Linked DNA regions of Victivallis lenta. The protein of the gene in region 2 interacts with the protein of the main gene of each other region in a pairwise test. Links are inferred from orthologs where the notes say so. Each region holds a gene or a part of one and is shown on either strand. Other genes may lie near its edges.

What was found. The genes of interacting proteins can lie anywhere in the genome.
Region 1: the proteins of panC (region 2) and FYJ85_RS14745 interact in binary tests that used the Escherichia coli proteins (3 or more experiments, as listed by UniProt). The link is inferred for Victivallis lenta from one-to-one orthologs.

What each region holds. Positions count from the first base shown.
Region 1 is NZ_VUNS01000017.1:49,303-53,813, reverse strand. What follows is about bases 1,645-4,511. They hold FYJ85_RS14745 (NUDIX hydrolase), read right to left. Parts: upstream 3,401-4,511; coding sequence 2,888-3,400; downstream 1,645-2,887. Other genes in these bases: FYJ85_RS14735 (phosphomannomutase/phosphoglucomutase), read right to left, coding at 3,816-4,511; FYJ85_RS14740 (hypothetical protein), read right to left, coding at 3,420-3,776; FYJ85_RS24315 (ABC transporter permease subunit), read right to left, coding at 1,725-2,891; FYJ85_RS14755 (dihydrolipoamide acetyltransferase family protein), read left to right, coding at 1,645-1,660. Also shown: FYJ85_RS14760 (alpha-ketoacid dehydrogenase subunit alpha/beta), read left to right, coding at 1-249; more of FYJ85_RS14755, read left to right, coding at 275-1,644.
Region 2 is NZ_VUNS01000016.1:22,507-27,867, reverse strand. The notes cover bases 1,784-4,601. They hold panC (pantoate--beta-alanine ligase), read right to left. Parts: upstream 3,710-4,601; coding sequence 2,858-3,709; downstream 1,784-2,857. Other genes in these bases: FYJ85_RS14085 (branched-chain amino acid aminotransferase), read right to left, coding at 3,712-4,601; hisD (histidinol dehydrogenase), read right to left, coding at 1,784-2,861. In the rest of the region: FYJ85_RS14105 (PHP domain-containing protein), read left to right, coding at 1-603; FYJ85_RS14100 (EamA family transporter), read left to right, coding at 608-1,510; more of hisD, read right to left, coding at 1,572-1,783; more of FYJ85_RS14085, read right to left, coding at 4,602-4,719; FYJ85_RS23185 (OmpA family protein), read left to right, coding at 4,951-5,361. UniProt on the Escherichia coli protein: Catalyzes the condensation of pantoate with beta-alanine in an ATP-dependent reaction via a pantoyl-adenylate intermediate.

The DNA of each region.
Region 1 (4,511 bases), on a different replicon or contig from region 2:
GACTCAGAGGCGATCTTCGCGTCGGTGCGCAAGACCGGTCGCTGCGTGGTGGTCAGCCAGTGCGTCGACATCGGCAGTTTCACGGGTGAAATCGTTTCGCAGGTCGTGGCGAACTGCTTCGACGACCTCGACGCCCCGGTTCTGAAGATCGGCGCGAAGAACGGCATCGCTCCGCAGGCCTACACGCTCGAAGAGGCGTTCCTGCCGACCGCCGCCGACATCGTCGCGGCCGTGAAGAAGCTTTACTGATTCAACGGAACAGGAGACATTCATTATGGCGACCAAGATACCCGTTCCGAAACTCGGACAGTCCGAAGAGACCGTGACCATCGCCTCGTGGCGGGTCAAGGAAGGCGACAAGATCAAGAAGGGCGACGTCCTTTTTGAAGTCGAAACCGACAAGGCCGTACTCGAAGTCGAATCGCAGTTCGAAGGCACGATCCTGAAGATCGTAACTCCGGTCGGCGTCGAAGTCCCGGTCATGACCACGACCGCGGCGATCGTCGGCGAACCCGGCGAGCAGATTCCGGCCGACATGCTGGCGGCGGCTCCCGCCGCTGCCCCGGCGGCCTCTGCCCCGGCTCCGGTTCCCGCCCCGGCTCCGCAGGCAGCGCCCGCGCCTGCCGCACAGAAGGCGGCGGCTCCCGCACCCGCTCCGGCTGCACCTGCACCCGTCGTCGTCGCCGCTGCCCCGGTGCCGGCCCCGAAAACCGTGCCGGCCCCGGCGAAGAAGCCGGTTTCGCCGCGGGCGAAGAAGTTCGCGGCAGGCTACCTGATCAATCTCGCGAAGGTTCCGGCCGCCGGAACGCGCGTGACAGAGCAGGATGTGAAAAACTATCTCGAATCGACCGGATACTTCAAGCGCAAAATCACCCCGGTCGCGCTGAACCTCGCGGCTGAGGCGAAGCTCGAAATGGCCGAACTCGAAGGCTCCGGCGACGGCGGCCGCATCACGATCGCGGATGTGAAGGCCGCGATCGCGGAGCGTCCGAAGCCGTTCAACACCATGCGCAAGGTCATCGCGCAGCGGCTGACCCAGTCGAAGCAGACGATTCCGCACTTCTACGTGACCGTCGCAATCGACATGAGCGACCTCATGAAAAAGCGCAAAAAGCTGAAGGAAGAGGGGATCAACCTCTCCGTCAACGTCTTCATCATCAAGGCGGTCGCCCTGGCGCTCAAGGAGTTCCCGAACGTGAACTCGTTCTGCGACGGCAACTCGGTTTCGCAGAAATCGAAGGTCAACATCGGCATGGCGGTTTCGGTCGACAACGGTCTCGTCGTCCCGGTCATCGCGAACGCGGACCGCAAGGGGCTCGACGAAATCCAGGCCGAGTCCGGCGAACTCGCCGAAAAGGCGCGTTCCGGCAAACTCACTCCGGATGAGATGAAGGGCGGCACCTTCACGATCTCGAATATGGGCATGATGAACGTCGAAAGCTTCCAGGCGATCGTGAATCCGGGCGAAAGCGCGATTCTCGCCGTGGCCAGCTGCATCCCGACCCCGGTCGTGCGCGACGGGGAAATCGTGATCCGCGACATCATGAAAGTCACCGTGTCCGCCGACCATCGCGTTGTAGACGGCGCCATGGCGGCTTCCTTCGCGAACTGCATCCGCGAAAAACTCGAGAATGCCGCACTCTGGGATTCGCTGATCTGACCGGCGGAAAGAAGCAGAACTCCCCGGCAAGGCGTGACATGCACTTGCCGGGGAGTTTTTTTTATTACCGCGGAAACAACGCTTTCCGGAGCCCCTCGCCGGTGAAGTTGAAGGCGAGAACGGCGATGAAGAGGGCGATGCCGGGAAACAGCGTCAGATGCCAGTATTCGAGCGGATTGTCGAACGCCTGGCGCAGCAGCCCGCCCCAGCTCGCCGTCGGCGGCTGGACGCCGAAACCGAGGAAGCTGAGGCCGCTTTCGGCCAGAATCGCACCCGCCACGCCAAAGGTGAAGCTGATGAGGATGGGCCCGGTGATGTTCGGCAGCAGATGGACCGTCATCGTCCGCCAGGCGGAGATGCCGACCACCTCGCAGCTCTGGATGTACGGCAGCGCCCGCTGCTTGAGCACTTCGCCGCGGACAAGGAACGTCAGCCCGATCCAGCCGGTGAGCCCGATCACAGCAATGACGACGAGGATCGACTGCTCGAACTTGCGGTCTTTCAGGATCGACATCAGAATCAGCAGAAGCAGGAAGGTCGGGAAACAGAGCAGGATTTCCACGAGGCGCATGACCGCCAGGTCGAACCAGCCGCGATAATAGCCGGCCATCAACCCGACCAGGGTGCCGATGACCAGCGCGATCGCCGTAGCGAAGAGTCCGACCGCCAGCGAAGCGCGCGCGCCGTAAATCATGCGGCTGGCCACATCGCGGCCGACTTCGTCGGTGCCGAGCCAGTGCTCCCGGGAGGGCTTCTGATAGGGCCTGGCGATAATTTCGAACGGTCCATACGGAATCGGCGCGAAAACGGCCCGTTCGCCGGACTCCGCCGCCGCCAGGCGATAGTCGGTCTTATCGAGCTTCGGGCGCGCCGCCGCGAACGGCAGCAGCAGAAGCAGCGCGGCCGCTCCGCACAGAATCCGCCGCGGGAACTGCCGGCGAACGATCAGGGCGATCAGCAGCCAGAGCGGCAGCAGCAGCAGGACATAGTTGAAAAACTGTTCCACCAGAAATTCGGTCGAATCCGGAGCAAACAGAAAAGGCAGGAACGGAAGCCGGAGCCCTTCTTTTCCGAAAACCAGCAGCGGCCGGCCATTGGCCAGCAACGGCGCCGCGACGGCAGGCACCAGTAAAATCAGAATGCCGACCACCCCGAGCCTACCCTGGAAATCGGCAAAAAAACGGCGCCTGGCCGCAGCGAAAAACGAGTGCTGAGCCGGCGCCTGACTCACAACAGCCCCTTTTCCCGCAGGAGCGCGAGCTCCGCGATCAGGTTCGGGGTGAAGCTCTCCCGGTTTTCCGGCCCGGCCAGTTCGTCCGCCGTCCAGAAGCGAATCTCGTCGATCTCTTCCGGCTGGAAACGGAACGGCCCGGCGGACCGCAGGGCGTATACCCGGACATCTTCGGATTCGACCGCATTGCGGATCTTCGAATCGAACAGGTGCCGGAGTTCGCCGGCCGAAGCCGTCACGCCGAGCTCTTCGCGGAGCTCGCGCAATGCGGCGGTGAGATAATCCTCGCCCGCGTCAACGTGGCCGCCGACGGCGGTATCCCACTTCCCGGGCTGGATATCCTTCGACCGCGAACGCTTCTGCAGCAGAATCCGGCCGCCGGCGGGGTGAAACACCACCACATGACTCGTATGATGCAGAAGCGCCGGATTCCCGTGGCACTCGCTCCGCAGAGCGCGGCCGATCCGGTTGCCCGCTTCGTCATAGATGTCGAAATATTCCTGCTTCATCCCGCTGTCCCGGTGCGTGTTACTTCGCCGCCTTCGCCTTCAGGCCTTCGGCGTAAGCCGCCATGTTGTCCTTCAGCTTCTTCAGCGATTCGCCGATCTTGTCGGCCTCGGCCTTCAGCTGGCGGCCCTTGTCGCCGAGCAGTTCCTGCGGCGAGAGATCCTTGACCTTGGCAAGCGCGGCGTTGAGCTCTTCGGTCTTCGCGGCAATCGCCTTCGTGTACTCATCGACGGCCTTCTGAATCTTGGCCGAATCCCAGCTCGCGATCTCCTGCCGGATCTGTTCCGGCGTCTTGTTCTCGTCGACGCTGCTGCCGCAGCCGGCAAGCAGTCCGGCCGCGACAACGGCTCCGGCGAACATCAAAGTGACTTTCTTCATGATTTCTTCTCCTTACTCGATTACTCCGGGCCGACCCATTCAGCCGCGGATCAGTTTCAACAGTTCATCCCGCTTCTCTTCCATCAACGCTTCGCTGTCCGCCTCGACGATGAGGCGGAGCAGCGGCTCGGTGTTCGAGCTGCGGACATTGAACCACCAGTTCGGATATTCAGACGAAATGCCGTCGAGCTCATACATGTTGCCGTCGGCATATTTTTTGCGGATCGCATCGAGGACCGGCTTCACATCCGCGACCGTCGAGTTGATTTCGCCCGACGAGAAATACTTGCGCAGCGGAGCGACGAGCTCGCTGACCGGCTTGCCCTTCTTGCAGACGAGGTTCGCGAGCTTGATCAGCGCCAGCCCCTGGCACTCGGCCGTGAAATTCTCCTTGAAATAGTAATGCCCCGAGAGCTCGCCCGCGAAGACCGCGTCGTTCTCACGCATCTGCGCCTTGATGAACGCATGGCCGACCCGGCTCTGGATCGCCTTGCCGCCGTTCGCGCGGATGCACTCCGGAACCGCGCGGCTGCTCCGCAGGTCGTAGAGGATCGTCGCCGGGCCGTCCGAAAGAATGTCCTGCGCGATCAGCGCCGTGAAGAGATCCATCGGGATGATTTCACCTTTGTCGTCGATGAAGCCGCAGCGGTCCGCATCACCGTCGAACGCCGCACCGAAATCGGCGCCGGCTTCGACCACTTTCGCCCGGATCGCATCGAGCGTGGCCAGATGCAG
Region 2 (5,361 bases):
GAATGGGTGTTCGACAAGGTGCGCGAAGCCGGAGGGCTCGCCGTCTTCTGCCACCCGTACTGGGACGTCCGCCGCCGCAACGTGCTCTCCGGAGCGCTGGTCGATGAAGTGTTCAAACGCCGAAAATTCGATGCGCTCGAACTCATCGGCGGCTTCTGGAAGCACCAGTCCGAGTCGAACGCGCTGCAGGTCGCCCGCTGGATGGAGGAGCGCGCGGCCGGGGCGGATTATCCGGTCGTCGGGCTCAGCGACTCGCACGGCACCGACGTCGGCGGCCTGTTCGGCTGGTACTATACGGTCGTTCTGGCCCGCTCGGCATCGTTCGACGATCTCGCCGCCGGCATCCGGGCCGGGAACTCCGCCGCCGTCGACGCGCCGGAGAACGAGCGTCCGCACTGCCACGGCAGCTGCCGCCTTTCGCGTTATATGCACTTCCTGCTGCGCGAATATTTTCCGCGCCACGAAGCGCTCTGCCGGACCGAAGGCGAACTCATGCTCGCCATTCTCGGCGGGGAACCCGGCCTGAGCCCGGTGCTCGAACTGCTTGCGAAGCGTCCGGCTGCTTTCCGCGAACGCGTTCTCGGCGGAGCGGAAGGGAAATAACGCCATGACTCTCGTTGCGTTCCTGCTCGTTCTCGTTTCGGTATTCCTGCATGCCGGCTGGAATTTCCTGAGTAAAAAGCAGATTCCGTCGCTCAGCTTTTACAGCCTGACGAGTACCACCGCGGCGCTGCTGTGGCTGCCGTGCTTTCTGCTGTCGGATCTGCGGCTCGGAAACCTGCCGGCCATGTTCTGGCCGATTCTGGCCGGGAGTCTGGTCAGCGAATTCATCTATATCTACGGCCTCGCCAACGCCTACCGGAAGGACGACATCTGTCTGGTTTACCCGCTGACGCGGGCGCTGCCGGTGCTGCTGACCGCCGCCGTCACGCTGCTGGCCGGAATCGGCGCGCCGCCCGGACCGGTGACGCTGGCGGGCATGGTGATTTTAAGCTCGGGCTGCTTGCTGATGCCGCTCATGCGCTGGAATCAGTTCCGGCCGGCCAGCTACCGTTCCGGCGCCCTGAAGTTCATCGTGATCGCGGCGGCCGGCACGACCGGCTACACGATCTTCGACAGCATGGCGATCCGCCTCGTCCGCGCCAGTGTGGAACAGACGGGACTCCTCAGCTCGATGGCCTACCTGTTTCTGATCGAAGCCGGGCTCGCCCTCATGCTGCTCTTTGCGGTTTCGTGCAGCATATCCGAGCGGCAGGAGTTCCGGAAACTGTTCCTGAAGACGAAAACCCCGGTGATCTCCGGAATCTTCTCGTCGACCGCCTATATCCTGATCCTGATCGCCATGACCCACGTCACGAACGTCAGCTACATTCAGGCGTTCCGCCAGATGAGCCTCCCGATCGGCGTCCTGGCCGGAATCTTCCTGCTGCATGAAAAGCCCGGCCGCCCGCGGCTGGCCGGGATTGCGCTGGTCATCACCGGACTGGTCGTCGTCGCCGTCGGCTCCTGATGAAAACACAAAGAGCGGAAACGGCCTCAACGCCGTTCCCGCCCACTCAAAGAACTTTCCCTTACTTCACCCGGATGGTTCCGGCGCGGCCGTGCGCGGCCAGGCTCTCCATCTCGCCGAAGCATTCGACGATGCCCGCTTCGCGCCGCAGCGCCGCCTCGTCGTACTTCACGAGGCTTGTCCGGCGGAAAAAGCTGACCGTCTCCAGCCCGTTGAAGTAGTGCGCGCTCGATGCGGTCGGCAGAACATGCGACGGACCGGCGCAGAAATCGCCGATCGCCTCCGGCGTCCAGGCCCCGAGAAAGATTGCGCCGGCCGCCGTGATCTTCGCCGCGACCGCCTCCGGATTCGCCGTCTGGATTTCGAGGTGCTCCGGCGCGTAGGCGCTCGCCACGCGGGCGGCCTGTTCGAGGTCCGCGACGTGGATCAGGAAAATGCCGCGGGCTTCGACCCGTTCGACCGTGGCGAGCTTCGGCAGCGTCGCCTTCTGGCGCTGGAACGCGGCCTCCACCCGGTCGATCATCGCGCGGTCGGTCGTGACCAGCACCGCCTGCTCAAGTCCGGAGCCGTGTTCGGCCTGGCTCAGCAGGTCGGCCGCGATGAATTCAGGATTCGCTTCCGCATCCGCGATGACGAGGATTTCCGACGGCCCCGCCACCATATCGATCGCGACCTTGCCGTAAAGCAGTTTCTTGGCCGCCGTCACATATGCGTTGCCGGGGCCGACCAGCTTCTCAACCTTGCGGATCGACTCCGTGCCGAGCGCAAGCGCCGCGACACCATATACGCCGCCGAGCCGGTAGATTTCAGTCACGCCCGCCTTGCGCATCGCATAGAGCACGGCCGGATGAACCTTCCCCTCCCGGTTGGCCGGAGTCGCCGCGACGATTTCGCGGACTCCCGCCGCACCGGCAATCCCGGCCGTATGCAGCACGGTCGAAACCAGCGGAGCCGTGCCGCCCGGGATATAGACGCCGACCCGGTCCATCGGAGTGAATTTCTCCCCGAGCATGACCCCGGCACGCGGGGATGCGGACCAGGCGCGCGGCACCGTCGCCAGCGCAAAATCGCGCACCTGCGACAAAGCCGTGTCGATCGCTTTTTTCTCGCGCTCCGAAAGCAGGGCCGCAGCGGCGTCGATCTCCTCGTCCGTCACCCGGAACCGGGCCGGATCGAGTTCGACCCGGTCAAACTTCGCGGCATACTTCACAAGAGCCGCATTCCCCTCGCGGCGGACGTCATCGATGATCGCCGCAACCTGCGGCTCGATCTCCGGCGGATAGCCGGGCCGGTCCGCCAGAGCGCGGAGCTCGTTTTCAAAGCCGGGAGAGTCGTAATAGAGTTTCTTCATTGCTTCACCCAGACCAGTGTATTGTCGATCAGGCGCGTGTTGCCGAAATAGACGGCGAGCGCGACCAGAAGGTCCGCCGTCTTCGCATTCGGCGTCTCAAGCGTCGATGCGTCGAGCGCTTCGACATAATCAATCCGCCCGCCGGCTTTTTCAATTTCATGTTTCATGACCTCAAGCACGGCCGGAATCGCCTCGACCCCGCCGGCGATCAGCGCCGGGCGCGCCGCATCGAGCACGCGCGACAGAATCACCGCGCGCTCCTTCTCATCGGCCGTCAGATAGGCATTGCGCGACGAAAGCGCCAGCCCGCTGTGCTCGCGGATCAGCGGAGCCGCCACGATTTCAACCGGAAAATTCAGATCACGCACCATCCGCCTGATGACCAGCAGCTGCTGGGCGTCCTTCATGCCGAACACCGCGTAATCCGGCAGCGCCAGATTGAAAAGCTTCGCAACCACCGTCGTCACGCCGCGGAAGTGGCCCGGGCGCCGGGCGCCGCAAAGCGGGCGCGACAGCTTCTGCTCCTCGACCACGGTCGACGCGTCGGGCGCATACATCACGCCCGGCTCCGGCGCGAACACCGCATCGGCGCCGTGCTCGGTGCAGAGCTTCGCATCATGCTCGAAATCGCGCGGATACTTGTCGAGATCCTCGGACGGCCCGAACTGAATCGGGTTCACGAAGATCGAGACGATCACGAGATCGGCCTTCTGCCGGGCGATGTCGATCAGCGAACAGTGCCCGGCATGCAGATACCCCATGGTCGGCACGAGCGCGATCGTGCGGCCGGCGCGCTTGTTCGACAGCGCGTAAGCCTGAAGCTCGGCCGGCGTCCTGAAGATTTCCATGATCAGATCTCCGTCAGCCAGCCGTGCCGGTCCGGACGTTCGCCGACCTGAACGCCGGTCATCTCGTCATACAGTTTCTTCAGCTGCGGTCCGATTTCGGTGAAATGGTAGTCGATCACCTCGTCGCCGTTGAAAATGCGTCCCACCGGAGTCAGCACCACGGCGGTGCCGCAGGCCGCGACCTCCGCGAAATCGGCAAGCTCCGACGCGCGGATCTTGCGCCGCTCGACCGGCATGCCGAGGTCGGCGGCCAGCGTCATGAGCGAGTTGTTCGTGATCGAAGCGAGGATCGAATCCGATTCGCTCGTGACGTATTTGCCGTCCTTCGTGATTGCGAGGAAGTTGCTCGTGCCGAACTCGTCGATGAACGTGTGCGTGGCCGGGTCGAGGAACAGTGCGACCGCGCAGCCGCGCTCCTTCGCCTGCTTGCTCGAGATCAGGCTGGCCGCATAGTTGCCGGCCGCCTTGATATGCCCGGTGCCGTGCGGGGCGGCGCGGTCGTAGTCGCGCGAAATCATCGCGTCGACCGGCTTGATGCCGCCCTTGTAATAGGCGCCGACCGGCACGACCATGATGATCAGCTCATATTCGAGGCTCGCGCCGACGCCGATCTGCGGCGTGGTGCCGAACATGACCGGACGGATGTAGAGCGCGCCGCCGGTGCCGTAGGGCGGCACGAAGTCGGCATTGTCGCGCACGACGGTCTTCACCGCCTCGACGAATTTGTCGACCGGAAACTCCGGCATCAGCAGGTGGCTCGCGGAACGGTTCAGCCGCCTGCCGTTCTCTTCCGGGCGGAAGATGCGGACTTTGCCGTCCTTGCAGCGGAACGCCTTGCCGCCTTCGAAAATCGCCTGGCCGTAATGGAATGCGTTGGCCGCGACGCTTACGGTGATGTCATAGGAGCCGGTAAGCGTACCGTCATCCCACTTCCCGTCCGCGTAATGGAACCGGATGTTGCTCCGGGCCGGCATGAATTTGAATCCGAGATTTTCCCAGTCGATGTCCATGATCAGATGCCCTCCAGACTGCATGTTTCACGTATCAGAGGAAAATATAGCAGAGTTCAGGCGTAATATCAAGATTTTTTTTATGCATAAACCCGCGCGGGAGAAAGAATCGCAAAAAAAACATCTTTATTGTCGGAAAAAGATTGGAATTTTCATATTTCAAGTCTATTTTAAATGGCAAAACGAATTTGCCACAGTCCACAGGATTGCATTTCAGGAGGGAAACGAATTATGATGAAGCATTTCTTGAGTTCAGCCGTCATCGTCGCACTGCTCGGCCTCGGCGGAGCCGGCTGCAGTCTGTTCAGCAACGATACGCCGGAAGAAAATACCACGATGGTGGAAGAAGCGTTCGATGATCCGGCCGGCGGCTTCAACCAGACCGGCCTCGGCGGCACCCCGGGTGATCCGTTCGGACCCGGAGCGGCCTCCGGATGGTCCGACGGAGCCAATGACGGAATCAACGCCGGCAAGACCGATCCGGACGGCTGGACCGAAGCCGACCCGACCGGCAACCGCCTCAATATGCCGATCATCTATTTCGCGTATGATTCGGACGTGCTCGTGCCGTCCGAACAGAACAACCTCGACCGCATCGCCGATTACCTGAAGCAGAATCCGACGCTCGGGCTCCTGATCGAA